DNA from 3 places in the Bradyrhizobium sp. WSM1417 genome. Region 3 is predicted to be linked to each of the others. Evidence: predicted binding sites of a transcription regulator. Region 3 holds the regulator's gene; each other region holds the start of a gene.

Region 1 (5,401 bases), 7.0 Mb from region 3:
CGGTCTTGCCCTGGCGTGTCTCCTTCAGGATCACGTCGGCATTACCGTCCATCAGCCCGTCGATCGAGGTGAAATAGCGCGTCTCGACGCCGCCGGGCGCCGTGGCCTTCGGCGCCAGCTTCATCTGGGCGGATGCGACCTCAGGCGAACCTGCAAGCAGAGCCGCCAGAACGGCCGTGGAGCAAAACACAAGCGCGCGCATCGACGAAATCCCCGGGCAATGGGGCATGATCCGGAAAGTGTGAAGCGGGTTTCCGTTGAGATCAGGCCCAAACAATTCGAATCGGGCGTCACCGTAGTGGGTTTTGGCCGCCGGTTGAATTGGAAAGCATGGACCATGATTGCCAAAAAAGAAGGCCGCCCGGAGGCGGCCTTCGCAATACTGTGGGCTAAGGATCGGCCTTAGAAGCCGCCCATGCCGCCACCGGCCGGCATGCCGGGCGCGGCGTCCTTCTTCGGCGACTCGGCAACCATGGCCTCGGTGGTCACCAGCAGGCCGGCGATCGAGGCGGCGTCCTGGAGCGCGGTGCGCACCACCTTGGCGGGGTCGATGATGCCCTTCTCGACCATGTCGACATACTCCTCGGTCTGGGCGTCGAAGCCGAAGGTCTCGGACTTGTTCTCCAGGATCTTGCCGACGACGATCGAGCCTTCCACGCCCGCGTTCTCGGAGATCTGGCGGATCGGGGCTTCCAGCGCCTTCAGCACGATGTTGATGCCGGCCTGGACGTCGGCATTGGCGTTGGTGAGACGGCCAACCGCCTTCTTGGCGCGGAGCAGCGCGACGCCGCCGCCGGGGACGATGCCTTCCTGCACCGCGGCGCGGGTGGCGTTGAGCGCGTCCTCGACGCGGTCCTTCTTCTCCTTGACCTCGATCTCGGTGGCACCGCCGACGCGGATCACCGCGACACCGCCGGCGAGCTTGGCGAGGCGCTCCTGGAGCTTCTCACGGTCGTAATCCGAGGTGGTTTCCTCGATCTGGGCCTTGATCTGACCGACGCGGGCCTCGATCTCCGGCTTCTTGCCGGCGCCCTTGACGATCGTGGTGTTCTCCTTGTCGATCACAACCTTGCCCGCGCGCCCGAGCATCTTCACCGTGACGTTCTCGAGCTTCATGCCGAGATCTTCGGAGATCAGCTGGCCGCCGGTGAGGATCGCGAGGTCCTCGAGCATGGCCTTGCGGCGGTCGCCGAAGCCCGGCGCCTTGACGGCGGCGACCTTCAGCCCGCCACGGAGGCGGTTGACGACCAGGGTGGCCAGCGCCTCGCCCTCGACGTCCTCGGCGATGATGACGAGCGGCTTGCCCGACTGCACCACGGCTTCCAGCACCGGCAGCATGGCCTGCAGGCCGGAGAGCTTCTTCTCGTGCAGGAGGATGTAGGCGTCCTCGAGCTCGGCGGTCATCTTCTCGGGGTTGGTGACGAAGTAGGGTGACAGATAGCCCCGGTCGAACTTCATGCCCTCGACGATGTCCACCTCGGTGTCGAGCGACTTGTTCTCCTCGACGGTGATGACGCCCTCGTTGCCGACCTTCTGCATCGCCTGTGCGATCATCTTGCCGATGGCGGCATCGCCGTTGGCCGAGATGGTGCCGACCTGGGCGACCTCGGAGGAGGCGGCGACCGGCTTGGCGCGCTTCTCGATGTCCTTGACGACGGCCGCGACCGCGATGTCGATGCCGCGCTTGAGGTCCATCGGGTTCATGCCGGCGGCAACCGACTTGGCGCCTTCGCGTACGATGGACTGGGCCAGCACGGTCGCGGTGGTGGTGCCGTCGCCGGCCAGGTCGTTGGTCTTGGAGGCGACCTCACGGACCATCTGGGCGCCCATGTTCTCGAACTTGTCCTCGAGCTCGATCTCCTTGGCGACGGTGACGCCGTCCTTGGTGATGCGGGGCGCGCCGAACGACTTCTCGATGAGCACGTTGCGGCCCTTCGGGCCGAGCGTCACCTTGACGGCGTTGGCGAGAATGTCGACGCCGCGCAGCATGCGATCGCGCGCGTCTCCGGAAAACTTGACGTCTTTGGCAGCCATGGTCTGCAATTCCTCTTGTTTCGTGATGTGTCTTGCTTATTGGGCCGCCTCATTCCGGGGTCCGCGATCGAACCCGGCGGAATGATGCATGCCCGGATCGAGTGACCCGGGCATGCATTCAGCGGCCGTTCAGGCGTCTGGCCTTAGGCCATCACGCCCATGATGTCCGACTCCTTCATGATCAGGAGATCATCGTTGTCGATCTTGACCTCGGTGCCCGACCACTTGCCAAACAGCACACGGTCGCCGACCTTGAGGTCGATCGGGATCAGCTTGCCGGCCTCGTCGCGGCCACCGGGCCCGACGGCGACGACTTCGCCCTGGGAGGGCTTTTCCTTGGCCGTGTCCGGAATGATGATGCCGCCCTTGGTCTTTGACTCGGCGTCGATACGTTTGACCACGACACGGTCATGCAGCGGACGAAATTTAGATTTAGTCATGACGTTTCCCTTTGGAGGCTCGTTTCGGAAGGAGTGAAAGTGGGCGGGGCGGCGCTTCCGTCCACCCTTCCCGAGGATCGATCGGCGCGCGTTAGCAATCCATCTTTCAGAGTGCTAATGGTGCGTCCGGGAATATGGCTTGGCCGCGATCCTGTCAAGCAAAGGTGGTTAAGCGATTGGTGAGACGGATATAGGATGGTGACATTGGAAACTTGTTCGGGGCGCCGGCGTATTAAAGGACGTCATTGCTCCGGCAGCGGTTTTGCGCTTGGCTGCGGAAGGGGTGCGGCCATGGTTTTGTCCGGGGGAATGCCATGATCAGTTCAGCTCACGCGCGCACGGTCGCCAATCTGGCGGCGGCTTCTTGCCTGGCGCTGCTGCTTGGCGCCTGCGGCGGCGGCATGAGCCTGCCGTCCTTTTCTTCGTCCTCACCGCCCCCCGAGGCCGAGCCCGGCGCCGGTCCGGAAATGCCCGCCTCGATCCGCGCCGACGAGATCGTCGGGCGCTGGGGCCTCGCCTCGTTCCAGAACCCGGCCGACCGCGCCCGCACCGAGGCTGCCGCCCGGGCCCAATGCAAAAATCCTTACGTGATCACCGCCGGCTCGTCCGGCGGCGTGATCATGCATCTGGCGGACCAGGCAACACCGCAGGAGCTGCGGCTGAAGGGTTCGCCCAGCGGCAAGAACTATATCGGGCCGGCGGGCCCGACGCCCGGCGAGCAGGACCGCGAGATCGTCTCCTTCGACGGCCGCGTCCTCATCACCCGCTTCATCGACAAGGACGCCGCCACCCGCTACGGCAACATGGTCTACGTCCGCTGCGCGCCGAGGGCGTAGTCTCTATCCTTCGTCATGCCCCGCCTAGTGCGCAATTGCGCACGGGAGCGGGGCATCCAGTACGCCGCGGCCCCTCGGTTCAATCGCTATCGACTCGGAATACTGGATCGCCCGGTCAAGCCGGGCGATGACAGCGGAGGGAATGCTCTCACGAAAAAAAACGCCGGCTTGCGCCGGCGTTTTGTTTTTCCGTACGTCGCGTCCGTCAGTCGAACAGCGCGTCGATGTCGTCCTGCGAGGCGTGGCCGACGTCGCCGGCGAGCTTCGGGCCGTTGAGAAGCTTGTCGTCATCGCTGCGGGTGTCGACCTGCGGCACGACATGGGACTTGATCGCGTCGACGCCGCCCCAGATCTCCATCATGGAATTGATGTGCTGCTCGATGAACTTCATCGTGCTCATGACCTTGCTGATGCGCTGGCCGGTCAGGTCCTGGAAGTTGCAGGCTTCGAAAATCGAGATGACGCGTTCCTGGATATCGTCGGCGAGCCGCTTCTGCTGATCGGCCGATTGCACCTTGGCCATCGCGCTGGCCGCCTGGTCGATCGACTCGGCGGCTTCGAGGATCTGCTGGGTTGCCTGTTCGGTGCCGCCGACGACCGCGCCGAGCTCGCCATTGACCTTGGCCATTTCGCCGCCGTCGAAGCTCTTGCCATGCAGTGTCGCGATCTCGCGCTTGGTACGGTCGATGGCGTCGTGGATGAGGTCGAGCTCGACCTTCAGCTTCTCGCACTGCTCGATCTGCGCCCGGTAAGTATCGAGCATGGTACGGGCTTCGGAGAGCTCGTGGGCGGTGGAGGCGTCGATCGCGGCCATGGCGGCGCTGCCGGACAAGGGCGCGGTGCCCTTCGCCATCTGTGCACGGATCGCACGCAACTCGGCCATGATCTCGCTATGCATCGGCGCAGCCTCCTCAATCATTTCGGGGCTGGGCATCTCGCCGACAATAGCCTCCTCGACACGAAAACGTTTGCGGTGAATAGCCATCAAGAACTCCCCCCACCTCACTCACGCGTCTTTGTAGGCAGAAGCGATTTAACACGAAGTTCACAGCCGGAACTGTCGTGCGGTTGTGCGCGACGGCTTGCAAACGGGCGATTAACCATGAGTGCGCGGCGTTCATCGAAAATAAACGCTGATCGCCAAATTGCACCGCTGCCGACGACGTGGTGAATCGAAATGGCGTTTCCGTTTACCAAACAAAACGGCTTTTGCTCTTTATTGACCACGTCGCGGGTGCGGATCAGCCACCACCTCGCCACGACGCATGTGATCTAGACGAAACAGTACAGAGTACGTCGATGTTCAAGAAAATGTCTGTCGCGCTGCTTGGCAGCGCTTGCACCCTCATTGCGGGCGCCAACAGCGCCGACGCCTTCGACAATAGCGTGCCGAACGATCCGCCCGCGGTGCTATACCAGCCGCAGGTGCCGCCTGCGCCAGTGCGCGTCGCCTCCAATGCGAACATGGGCGGCGGCTTCATCGAGTTCATCTTCGGCGACGGACCCGGCCGCGGTCCGGCCTACGCTCCGCAGCAGCCGATGTATCAACAGCAGCCAGGTTATTATGACCAGCGCCGACTGCCGCCGATGGGCGAACCGCAGATGCAGGGCGCAGGTCTCCAGCAAGAGGCAGTCGATCCGCGGCAGCGTCAGTTCGACCCGAGATTCGAGAAACAACTCGTTGACTATAGCGGCAATGAAAGCGCCGGCACGATCGTGGTCGATACGCCGAACAAGTTTCTCTATCTCGTCGAGGGCAACGGCCGGGCGATGCGTTACGGCATCGGCGTCGGGCGTCCCGGCTTCACCTGGTCCGGCGTGAAGTCGATCACGGCCAAGCGCGAATGGCCGGCCTGGACGCCGCCGGCGGAAATGATCGCGCGCCGCCCCGATCTGCCGAGGCACATGGAAGGCGGTCCGGAAAATCCGCTCGGTGCGCGCGCGATGTATCTCGGCTCGACGCTTTACCGTATCCACGGTTCGAACGAGCCCTGGACCATCGGCACCAACGTCTCCTCGGGCTGCATCCGCATGCGCAACGAAGATGTCATCGATCTCTACGGTCGCGTCAATGTCGGCACCAAAGTCGTC
Region 2 (5,401 bases), 4.9 Mb from region 3:
CTCGGCGATCGCCGGCTGCGCGCCACACTGCTGCCTGGGCGCCGCGACGTCTGGCTGCTGGTGCAGAACCATCTCAAGCGCGATCCGGCGACGCGGCTCACCATCGAATGGATCCGCCGCTGCTTCAGCGATCTCGCGCGCGGCTGATTGCGGCGTGAACGCGATCCGTGCGCGGCGCGACCAAGTTATGGGATTGCGCGCGCGCAAAGGTTGCGTAATCTCGCGACGACCACGGGCTTGATCAGGGCAGGCGCATGACTACTCTTCACGAAACCATCCACCCGCAGGCCAAAGTGCGGGAATGGAAGGCGATCGTCATCCTGATCCTCCTGATCCCGGTGCTGTGGTCGCCGCCGTTTCTGTTTCGCATCTTCCTGTTCCAGCCGTTCAACATCCCGTCCGGCTCGATGACGCCGACGCTGGTCGTCGGCGACTACGTCTTTGCCGCAAAATATGCCTATGGCTATGACCGCTATTCGTTTCCGTTCGCGCCGTCATGGATATCCGGGCGTTTCCGGGCCGCCGAGCCCGAGCATGGCGACGTCGTCGTGTTCCGGACGCCGAAGGACACCTCGGTCGACTATGTCAAGCGCGTGGTCGGGCTGCCTGGTGATCGCATCCAGATGCGGCAGGGCCAACTCATCCTCAACGATCGCCCGGTGACGCGCGTTGCCCTGAAGGCGGTGGTTGCCGGCTCAACCTGCGGCGTGGATGACGGTGCAAAGGCCAAGCGCTGGCGCGAGACGCTGCCGAACGGCGCGTTCTATGTCACGCAGGACTGCGTCGACAACGGCTACTACGACAACACCGACGTCTACACCGTGCCGCCGGGCCATTTCTTCGTGCTCGGCGACAATCGCGACAACTCGAGCGACAGCCGCGTGATGTCGTCGATCGGATTCGTGCCGATGGACAATCTGGTCGGCAAGGTGACGCGGATATTCTGGTCGCTCGACCAAGAGGGCGAGCCGCACATGGAGCGGCTGGGAAAGGTGTGGTGAGGCCGTCCCGTCATTCCGGGCCCGGCGCTGCGCGCCGCTCCGGAATGAGGAGCGGAGAAAACAAAAACCCCGGCATCGCTGCCGGGGTTTCGCATTTCGTATTGTGCCTGAGTGGCTGGATCAGAAGTCCATGCCGCCCATGCCGCCGCCCGGGGGCATCGCCGGACCGGCGCCGCCCTTCTTGGGCAGCTCGGCGACCATGGCTTCCGTGGTGATCAAGAGAGCCGCAACCGAGGCTGCGTTCTGGATCGCGGTACGGACCACCTTGGTCGGGTCGATGATGCCCTTCTTGACGAGATCGACATATTCGCCGGTCTGGGAGTCGAAGCCGTAGGCGTACGACTTGTTCTCGAGGACCTTGCCGACGATCACGGAGCCGTCTTCACCGGCATTGATCGCGATCTGGCGAGCGGGGGCGGAGAGCGCCTTGCGCACGATCTCGACGCCGGTCTTCTGGTCGTCGTTCTTGGTGCGCAGGCCCTTGAGCTGCTCGGAGGCACGGAGCAGGGCGACGCCGCCGCCCGGGACGATGCCTTCTTCCACAGCCGCGCGGGTCGCATGCATCGCGTCATCAACGCGATCCTTGCGCTCCTTCACCTCGACCTCGGTCGCGCCGCCGACGCGGATCACCGCGACGCCGCCTGCGAGCTTGGCAAGACGCTCCTGGAGCTTCTCACGGTCGTAGTCCGAGGTGGTCTCCTCGATCTGCGCCTTGATCTGCGACACGCGCGCTTCGATGTCGGCCTTCTTGCCGGCGCCGTTGACGATCGTGGTGTTCTCCTTGTCGATCATCACCTTCTTGGCGCGACCGAGCATGTTGAGCGTGACGTTCTCGAGCTTGATGCCGAGATCTTCCGAGATCGCTTGGCCGCCGGTCAGGATCGCGATGTCCTGCAGCATGGCCTTGCGGCGATCGCCGAAGCCCGGAGCCTTGACGGCCGCGACCTTCAGGCCGCCACGGAGACGGTTCACGACCAGGGTCGCAAGCGCTTCGCCTTCGACGTCCTCGGCGACGATGACCAGCGGCTTGCCGGTCTGCACCACGGCCTCGAGCAGCGGCAGCAGCTCGTTCAGCGAGGAGAGCTTCTTCTCGTTGATGAGGATGTAGGCGTCGTCCATCTCAACGCGCATCTTGTCGGCGTTGGTGACGAAGTAGGGCGAGATGTAGCCGCGGTCGAACTGCATGCCCTCGACGACGTCGAGCTCGGTCTCGAGCGACTTGGCTTCCTCGACGGTGATGACACCCTCGTTGCCGACCTTCTTCATGGCGTCGGCGAGGAACTTGCCGATCTCCGCGTCACCGTTGGCCGAGATGGTGCCGACCTGGGCGATCTCGTCGTTCGAGGTGACCTTCTTGGAGTTCTTGACGAGGTCCGCAACGACGGCTTCGACCGCGAGGTCGATACCGCGCTTGAGGTCCATCGGGTTCATGCCGGCGGCAACCGACTTGGCGCCTTCGCGCACGATCGCCTGAGCCAGCACGGTGGCGGTGGTGGTGCCGTCGCCGGCCGCGTCAGCGGACTTGGAGGCGACTTCGCGCACCATCTGCGCGCCCATGTTCTCGAACTTGTCCTCGAGCTCGATCTCCTTGGCGACGGTGACGCCGTCCTTGGTGATGCGGGGAGCGCCGAACGACTTGTCGAGCACGACGTTGCGGCCCTTCGGACCGAGCGTGACCTTCACCGCGTTGGCGAGAATGTCGACGCCGCGAAGCATCTTGTCGCGCGCATCGACCGAGAATTTAACTTCTTTTGCTGCCATCTGGATTTTTTCCTTAGGTATTTAGCTGGATAAGAGAGGGGCGCTTAGGCCGCCTTCTTCTTGGAAGCGGGGACGTCGAGGACGCCCATGATGTCGCTTTCCTTCATGATCAGCAGATCGACGTTGTCGATCTTGACCTCAGTGCCGGACCACTTGCCGAACAGCACGCGGTCGCCGACCTTCAGGTCGATCGGGATCAGCTTGCCTGCTTCGTCGCGGCCACCCGGGCCCACGGCGACGATCTCGCCCTGCGAGGGCTTTTCCTTGGCCGTGTCGGGAATGATGATGCCGCCAGCGGTCTTCTCTTCTGCGTCGATGCGCTTGACCACGACGCGGTCGTGAAGCGGACGGAATTTCATGCAGTTCTCCTAAGCTTTTGGATTAGTAGGGAATTTTGGGTTGTTAGCAGTCTGCGCCCGCGAGTGCTAGCACAGGCACTGCTGAGATAGGGCAGGATTTTGGCGGGAGCAAGGGCTTGTAGCAGAAAAATAGCACTCGGAAGTGCCGCCTGCCAAAATCTCTTTCCATCGTTAATCGCGCTCGGCGCCCGTATTAGCACGGAGCCGCGTCTGCTGCTAACGCATTGAATTTCAACAGCTTGTTAAACTTTTGGGCTTGAGATGGATTGTCAGTTTGCGTCACATTTCACTCATGTGAGCGCATCTCCACCGGGTGGCTCGTAGGGCGCGTACCGGAAAGCCACCCCTTGAATATGCGCTCCTGCAAAGGAGGTTGGCATGGTCTCGCGAGTTGGGGTTGTTTCCGACGACTTCCGGAAACAGGTGCTGGGTTACGGGCTGACGACGGCCGAAATTCTCTACCGGATGCCGGATCATCGCTCGCTGCTCCAGACCTATGTCTGGCAGAACTACGACATGTTTCCGAAATTTCCGGCGCTGACGGATTTCCTGGCGTTCTGGCAGAAGAAGCTCGACGGTCCGCTGTTCTCGGTCACGGTCGCGCATTCCAAGCTGATCAAGCCGGCCGAGCTGCGCGCGGTCGACGGCGTATTCCGGCTGCATTGAAGGCGAGCGCGGTGCTGTGGGGTGGGTTACGCTGACGCTAACCCGTCCTATGATTTCGCATTCCGTGCTAACCTCTCCCCATAACAACAGGGGAGACCGCCCATGGCCAAGAAAGCAAAATCGCGTAGCGCATCGCAGGCGGCGGTGAAGAAGCGAAGCGGGGCCAAACCCGCAGCACGATCCACGGCGCGCAAGGCGGTGGAGGCGAAAGCTCGCGCGACACCGGCCAAGTCATCCGTAAAGTCATCCGTCAAGAAACCGGCGCGGCCCAAGCAGCGCATCGCCATCAGCCATCACCGTGAGGAAGACTTCAAGGCCGACGGTCTGCGCACCTACGCGAAATATCGCGATCTCGGCATCGCCGCCGCGAGCCACGGGCTGGCGCAAGCGCACGTGATCCGGCTGCAAGGCCCCTGCAATCCGGACGAGGTGTCGAAGCTGCACTTCCACGACGTCGAATTCCAGATGGTCTACGTGCTCAAGGGCTGGGTAAAGACCTATATGGACGGAGAGGGCGAGACGCTGATGAAAGAAGGCAGCGCCTGGACCCAGCCGCCGAAGATCAAGCACATGATCCTGGACTATTCGGACGACGTCGAGCTGCTGGAGGTGATCCTGCCGGCGGAGTTCAGGACGGTGGAGTTGAAGGCGTAGGCAAAGCGGAGATCAGCCGCCGTCGTTGCAATAGCGTTTCCACATCGCGCGATAGGCATCGTCCACCGCTTGCGCGTATGAGATTGGGTTGCCGGCGGCGGCAGCCCTGATCTGTCCGGGCAGTTCGCGGCGCAACTTATCGAGCTCGCCGATCTGCGACCCACGGCTCGCTGCGATTTCGACATAGGCCTCATCGCTATCCGCGACCCAGTCCGGCAGGCCCAGTGCGGCGAGGATGGAGCCGGCAGCACGGCTCGGCAGACTATGACCGAGCTTCGCCACGACCGGCACGCCCATCTGCAAGGCTTCCCACGTGCTGACGCCGCCATTCTGCGGGAATGGGTCGAGGCCAATATCGACGCGATTGAACGTCGCCAGATGTTCGTCTCGCGACGTGGCTCCGAGCAGATCGACGCGTTCGGCCGGCAGCCGGCAAGCCGCAAACCGCGCCAGCAGATTGTCGCGGACCAGCTGAGCATCCAGCGCAGTATCCTTGATCAGCAGTCGCGAACCCGCCACCCGCTCGAGAATCCTGGACCAGATTTCCACCGCCTCGTTTGAAATCTTGCTGATGCGGTTGAAGACACCGAATGTGATGAAGCCGTTCGCAATCGCCGGCGTCGGCGCCCGCGCAATCCCGGCCGGCAACGGCGCCAGCGTCACAAAGCACGGCAGGTCAACGATGGTCTCCGCAAACAGATGCCGAACCGCGGCAGGAATCGCGACCGGATCCGAGAACAGATAATCGATCGTTGGCAGCCCGGTGCCGGTGCCGTGGCCCCAGCCATGCACCTGAACTGGAGCCGGCTTGCGCGCAAACACACCGAGGCGGTTTCCACTGGTATGGCCGGACAGATCGATCAGGATATCGACACCATCGGCGCGGATCTGGGCGGCGAGGCGATCGTCGGACCATTGCGAGGCGTCGCGCCAGCGATTGGCGATCCCCTGAAATTCGCG
Region 3 (5,401 bases):
TGCCCGTCATCAACAAGATCTCGAAAGCGTTTTCGAACGTGGTGATGACACAGGACTGGCACACGCAAGGCCATGTTTCCTTCGCATCAGTCCACGCCGGCAAGAAGCCGTTCGAGACCGTCGATCTTCCCTACGGCAAGCAGGTGCTGTGGCCCGACCATTGCGTGCAGGGCACCGACGGCGCCGCGCTGTCGAAGGACCTTGCGATCCCGCACGCCGAGCTCATCATCCGCAAGGGTTTTCACAAGGACGTCGACAGCTATTCGGCCTTCCTCGAAGCTGACGGCAAGACCTCGACCGGCCTTGCCGGCTATCTGAAGGCGCGCAAGATCAAGCGCGTCTTCGTAGTCGGGCTGGCGACGGATTTTTGCGTTGCGTGGACCGCGCTCGACGCGCGCAAGGCGGGCTTCGAAGTCTATGTGGTGGAAGACGCCTGCCGCGGCATCGACAATCAGGGCTCGCTCGCAAAAGCCTGGGCCGACATGGCCAAGGCTGGCGTGAAGCGGATCCAGTCCGCGGATATCGCGGCGAGCGCGTAAGAGGCGCGATCGAACTGCAAGACCCTCGTCCTGAGGAGCGCGCTTCCTCGCGCGCGTCTCGAAGGATGAAGGCCTCGCTGCAGCAGCTCGGCCTACATGGTTCGAGACGGCGCTGATGCGCCTCCTCACCATGAGGATCGATCAGTTGGCCGCGCCGTTCGGCTCGTTGCTGTTGGCGGGCGCGGCCTTGGCGCCGCCCTTGGCGACACCGACCAAGGCAGGACGCAGCACGCGCTCGCCGATGGTGTAGCCGGCCTGCATGACCTGCACGACGGTGCCCGCGGGCACCGATGCATCAGGCACCTCGAACATCGCCTGCTGGAAGTTCGGGTCGAACTTCTGGCCCAAGGGGTCGAATTTCTTCACGCCGTGTTTTTCCAGCGCGCTGAGCAGCGAGCGCTCGGTCAGCTCGACGCCCTCGATCAGCGAGGCGAGGCCTGCATCGGCCGCCGCACGGGCCTCGGCCGGAACGGCATCGAGCGCGCGCTGGAGGTTGTCGGCGATGTCGAGCACGTCGCGGGCAAAGCCCGTGACGCCGTAGAGCTTGGAGTCCGCGACCTCCTTGGCGGTGCGCTTGCGCAGATTCTCCATCTCGGCCAGCGTCCGCAGCATGCGGTCGCGCGCCTCGGCGACTTCCTTCTGCAGAAGCTCGACCGAGCCGGGCTCGGGATCGTCGGGCATGATGTAGGGTTTTGACACCACGGGCTCGCCGGCCGCAGCACTCGTGTCTTCGGGTTGCCGGTCTCGATCGGTCATCGGCTCTCTTTTCGCATTCGTCTCAGGGGGTTTCTGGCCCGGATATCGTGCTTCGGGCGCCGAAAATCAAGCGCCCGTGATCGGGGGAGACGCCGGTCAGCCCCCCAGCAGCCGGCTGACGATGCGGGCAGCGTAGTCCACGGTCGGGATCACGCGGGCATAATTCAGCCGCGTCGGCCCGATCACGCCCAAAACACCGACGATATGGCCGGCGGCATCCCGATAGGGCGAGATGATGGTGGACGAACCCGACAATGAGAACAGCTTGTTCTCACTGCCGATGAAGATCCGCACGCCTTCCGCGGTCTCGGCCCGGCCGAGCAGGTCGATGACGCCGCGCTTGGTCTCGAGATCGTCGAACAGCAGGCGAACGCGCTCGAGGTCCTCCAGCGCATGCAAATCCTCGAGCAGATTGGCGTGGCCGCGGACGATGAGCTGGCGGTCCTCGTTCTCGCCGCCCGACCAGCTGGCAATCCCGGCCGAGATCACCTTATGCGTCAGCTGATCGAGCTCGGTGCGCGCCTCTCCGAGCGCGGTCTCGAGCTCCAGCCGCGCCTCGGCCAGGGTCCGTCCCCGGATCCGCGCATTGAGGAAGTTGCCGGCTTCGGTCAACGCCGACGATGGAACTCCCGGCGGCAGCGTCAAGACGCGGTTTTCGACCTGCCCGTCCTCGCCGACCAGGATCACCAATGCCTTTTCCGGTTCCAAGCGGACGAATTCGATATGTTTCAGCCGCGCATTGGATTTCGGCGTCAGCACGACGGCAGCGGCGCGGGTCAGGCCGGAAAGCCGCGTCAATGCTTCCTCGAGCGCAGCCTCGACCGATTGCGCGTGGCCCACGGAGGTCAACTGGCTCTGGATCGCCTGCCGTTCACTGTCATTGAGGTCGCCGACCTGCATCAGGGCATCGACGAAGAAGCGCAGGCCGAGTTCCGTCGGCAGCCGGCCGGCGGAGGTGTGCGGGGCGTAGATCAGGCCGAGCTGTTCCAGGTCGGCCATGACGTTGCGGACCGAGGCGGGCGACAGCGGCATGGCGATCAGGCGAGAAATATTGCGCGAGCCCACCGGCTCCCCGGTCGCGAGATAGCTTTCGACGATTTGACGAAAGATGTCGCGGGAACGCTCGTTGAGCTGGGCGAGGCCCGCGCGCGGCGCGATCAGATGGATCGGATCGTGATGGGCCACAGACCGTAACTCCTCTCAGATGCAGGTAATTTGTCTATCCCGGACGCTTCTGACAAGCGTGGTGTTGGCGGATTGAAATTCGGCAGTGAAGAAGACCTCGATCTTCCCCCTTGCCGCCCACCCTCCCCCCACCTACAAGCACCGCCAACAGCCCTTTTCCGAGACTTTTGGAGGATTTCCCATGCGGCCAAGCCGCCGTGCGCCCGATGAATTGCGCCCCGTGACGCTGGAGCGCGGCGTGGTCAAATATGCGGAAGGCTCGTGCCTGGTGAAATTCGGCGATACCCACGTGCTGGTCACCGCCACGCTGGAAGACCGCCTGCCGCCATGGCTGAAGGGCCAGGGCCGCGGCTGGGTCACCGCCGAATACGGCATGCTGCCGCGCGCGACCTCGGAACGCACCCGCCGCGAGGCCTCCGCAGGAAAGCAGAGCGGCCGCACCGTCGAAATTCAGCGCCTGATCGGCCGCTCGCTTCGCACCATCATCAATCTCGAAGCGCTCGGCGAGCGCCAGATCACGGTCGATTGCGACGTGCTCCAAGCCGACGGCGGCACCCGCACGGCCTCGATCACCGGCGCCTGGGTCGCCCTCGCCGATTGCATCACCTGGATGAAGGCGCGCAACATGGTCAAGGCCAATGTGTTGCGCGACAACGTCGCCGCGATCTCCTGCGGCATTTACAAGGGCACGCCCGTGCTCGACCTCGACTATGCCGAGGACTCCGAAGCCGACACCGACGCCAATTTCGTCATGACGGGCGATGGCCGCATCATCGAGGTCCAGGGCACCGCGGAACGCGAGCCGTTCACGGAAGCCGAGTTCCTCGCGCTGATGGCGCTGGCGCGCAAGGGCGTCGCGCGTCTCGTGGACTTGCAGAAACTGGCGGTAGCGTAGTCAATAGCCCGATGCATCGCCGAATCACCGGAAAGCTGGTCATCGCCACCCATAATCCCGGCAAGCTCGCCGAGATGAAGGAGCTGCTCGCGCCTTACGGCATCGAGGCGGTGTCGGCCGGCGAATTAGGCCTTCCGGAGCCGGAAGAGACCGGAAACGATTTTCGCAGCAACGCCGCGATCAAGGCGATCGCGGCAGCGCAGGCGACGAAGCTGCCGTCTTTCGCCGATGATTCCGGCATCGTGGTCGACGCGCTCGACGGCGCGCCCGGCATCTACTCGGCGCGCTGGGCCGGCCCGAACAAGGATTTTGCCGCGGCAATGGCGCAGATCGAACGGCTGTTGCAGGAGCGTGGCGCAACGACGCCCGCCAAGCGCAAGGCGCACTTCGTTTCCGCGCTCTGCGTTGCATGGCCCGACGATCATCTCGAAGAGGTCGAGGCGCGCGTCGACGGCACGCTGGTGTGGCCGCCGCGCGGCACCGCCGGCTTCGGCTACGACCCGATGTTTTTGCCCGACGGCCATAGCCGCACCTTCGGCGAGATGGAGAGCATCGAGAAGCACGGCCTGCCGCCGCTCGGTCTCGGCCTGTCGCACCGTGCCCGCGCCTTCGTGAAACTGGCGGAGATCTGCCTTGAGCCGCGCTAGAGCGTTTTCGAGCGAAGTGGATACCGGTTCGCGCCAGGAAAACGCGTCAAAACAAGAATCCGAAGCCTTCGGCGTCTACGTGCACTGGCCGTTCTGCCTGTCGAAGTGCCCCTATTGCGACTTCAACAGCCATGTCCGCCACGCCGCGATCGACGAGGCGCGCTTTGCGTCGGCTTTCGCGCGCGAGATCGCTGCGACCGCTGAGCGCGCGCCCGGCCGCGAAGTCACCTCGATCTTTCTCGGCGGCGGCACGCCATCCCTGATGCAGCCTGCGACCGTCGGCGCTGTGCTCGATGCCATCGGCAAGCACTGGAGTGTGGCGAAAGACGTTGAAGTCACGCTGGAGGCAAACCCGACCAGTGTCGAAGCCACGCGCTTTGCCGGTTATCGCGCCGCCGGCGTCAACCGCGTCTCGCTCGGCGTGCAGGCGCTCGACGATGCCTCGCTGAAGGCGCTCGGCCGCATGCACAGCGCGCGCGAGGCCCTCGACGCGGTCGCCATCGCGCGCCGCTCGTTCGATCGTTATTCGTTCGACCTGATCTATGCCCGTCCCGACCAGACGCCGGCGATGTGGGCCGATGAATTGCGTCTCGCGATCGGCGAGGCGGCCGAGCATCTGTCGCTCTATCAACTAACCATCGAAGAAGGCACGCCGTTCTTCGGCCTGCATCAGGCCGGCAAGCTGAAAACGCCGGATGAAGCGATCGCACGCGCGCTCTACGACGTCACGCAGGAGACCTGCGACAAGCTCGGCCTGCCCGCCTACGAGATTTCAAATCACGCGCGGCGCGGCGCCGAGTGCCGGCACAATCTGGTCTACTGGCGCGGCGAGGAATATGCCGGCATCGGCCCCGGCGCCCATGGCCGGCTCGACATCGACGGAATCAGGCACGCGACCGCCACCGAGAAGCGTCCCGAAGCCTGGCTGATGCGGGTCGAGACCAACGGGCACGGCGTCGTCACCGACGATCTCCTCAACAGCGAAGAACGCGCCGACGAATTTTTGCTGATGGGCTTGCGCCTTGCCGAGGGCATCGACCCCGAGCGCTACCGCGCGCTGTCAGGCCGCTCGCTCGATCCCAAGCGCATCACGCTCCTGCGCGAAGAAGGCGCGATCACGGTGGATGCAACCGGACGCCTGCGCGTGACCAGCAGCGGTTTTCCGGTGCTGGACGCAGTGGTTGCGGATCTCGCGGCGTAGCGAGTTCTACGAAAATTACGCCCCGAAACTCTTCGGCGAGCCCGCGACTGCCACACCACCGCCTGTCGTCACCTTCATCACCGCAAGGCCGCGCTCGTTGGTGCCGTCGGCGCGGAAGCGGAACAGCCCGTCGATGCCGGCGAATCCGGAAGGATTGGTGAGCACGTCGGACGAGAAG

What was found. The regulator HrcA, encoded in region 3, represses chaperone genes, less so after heat shock. The targets are predictions, from matches to a motif close to GTTAGCACTCNCNNNNNGNGAGTGCTAAC.
Region 1: a site for HrcA is predicted at 2,565-2,593, ahead of groES (co-chaperone GroES). Genes of this name have one in related genera too.
Region 2: a site for HrcA is predicted at 3,164-3,192, ahead of BRA1417_RS0128875 (co-chaperone GroES). Genes of this name have one in related genera too.

The regions. Positions count from the first base shown of each region.
Region 1 is NZ_KI911783.1:7,955,583-7,960,983, reverse strand. It holds gene BRA1417_RS0139025 (hypothetical protein) at 1-202, opposite strand, end outside; gene groL (chaperonin GroEL) at 403-2,034, opposite strand; gene groES (co-chaperone GroES) at 2,178-2,474, opposite strand; gene BRA1417_RS0139010 (hypothetical protein) at 2,789-3,310, shown strand; gene BRA1417_RS0139005 (protein phosphatase CheZ) at 3,516-4,295, opposite strand; gene BRA1417_RS0139000 (L,D-transpeptidase) at 4,610-5,401, shown strand, end outside.
Region 2 is NZ_KI911783.1:5,868,063-5,873,463, reverse strand. It holds gene BRA1417_RS0128890 (LysR family transcriptional regulator) at 1-147, shown strand, start outside; gene lepB (signal peptidase I) at 255-1,001, shown strand; gene groL (chaperonin GroEL) at 1,122-2,762, opposite strand; gene BRA1417_RS0128875 (co-chaperone GroES) at 2,807-3,121, opposite strand; gene BRA1417_RS0128870 (usg protein) at 3,500-3,787, shown strand; gene BRA1417_RS0128865 (cupin domain-containing protein) at 3,890-4,441, shown strand; gene BRA1417_RS40965 (tetratricopeptide repeat protein) at 4,454-5,401, opposite strand, start outside.
Region 3 is NZ_KI911783.1:925,197-930,597, forward strand. It holds gene pncA (bifunctional nicotinamidase/pyrazinamidase) at 1-539, shown strand, start outside; gene grpE (nucleotide exchange factor GrpE) at 681-1,295, opposite strand; gene hrcA (heat-inducible transcriptional repressor HrcA) at 1,392-2,480, opposite strand; gene rph (ribonuclease PH) at 2,662-3,375, shown strand; gene rdgB (RdgB/HAM1 family non-canonical purine NTP pyrophosphatase) at 3,387-4,022, shown strand; gene hemW (radical SAM family heme chaperone HemW) at 4,039-5,223, shown strand; gene BRA1417_RS0104505 (penicillin-binding protein activator) at 5,239-5,401, opposite strand, start outside.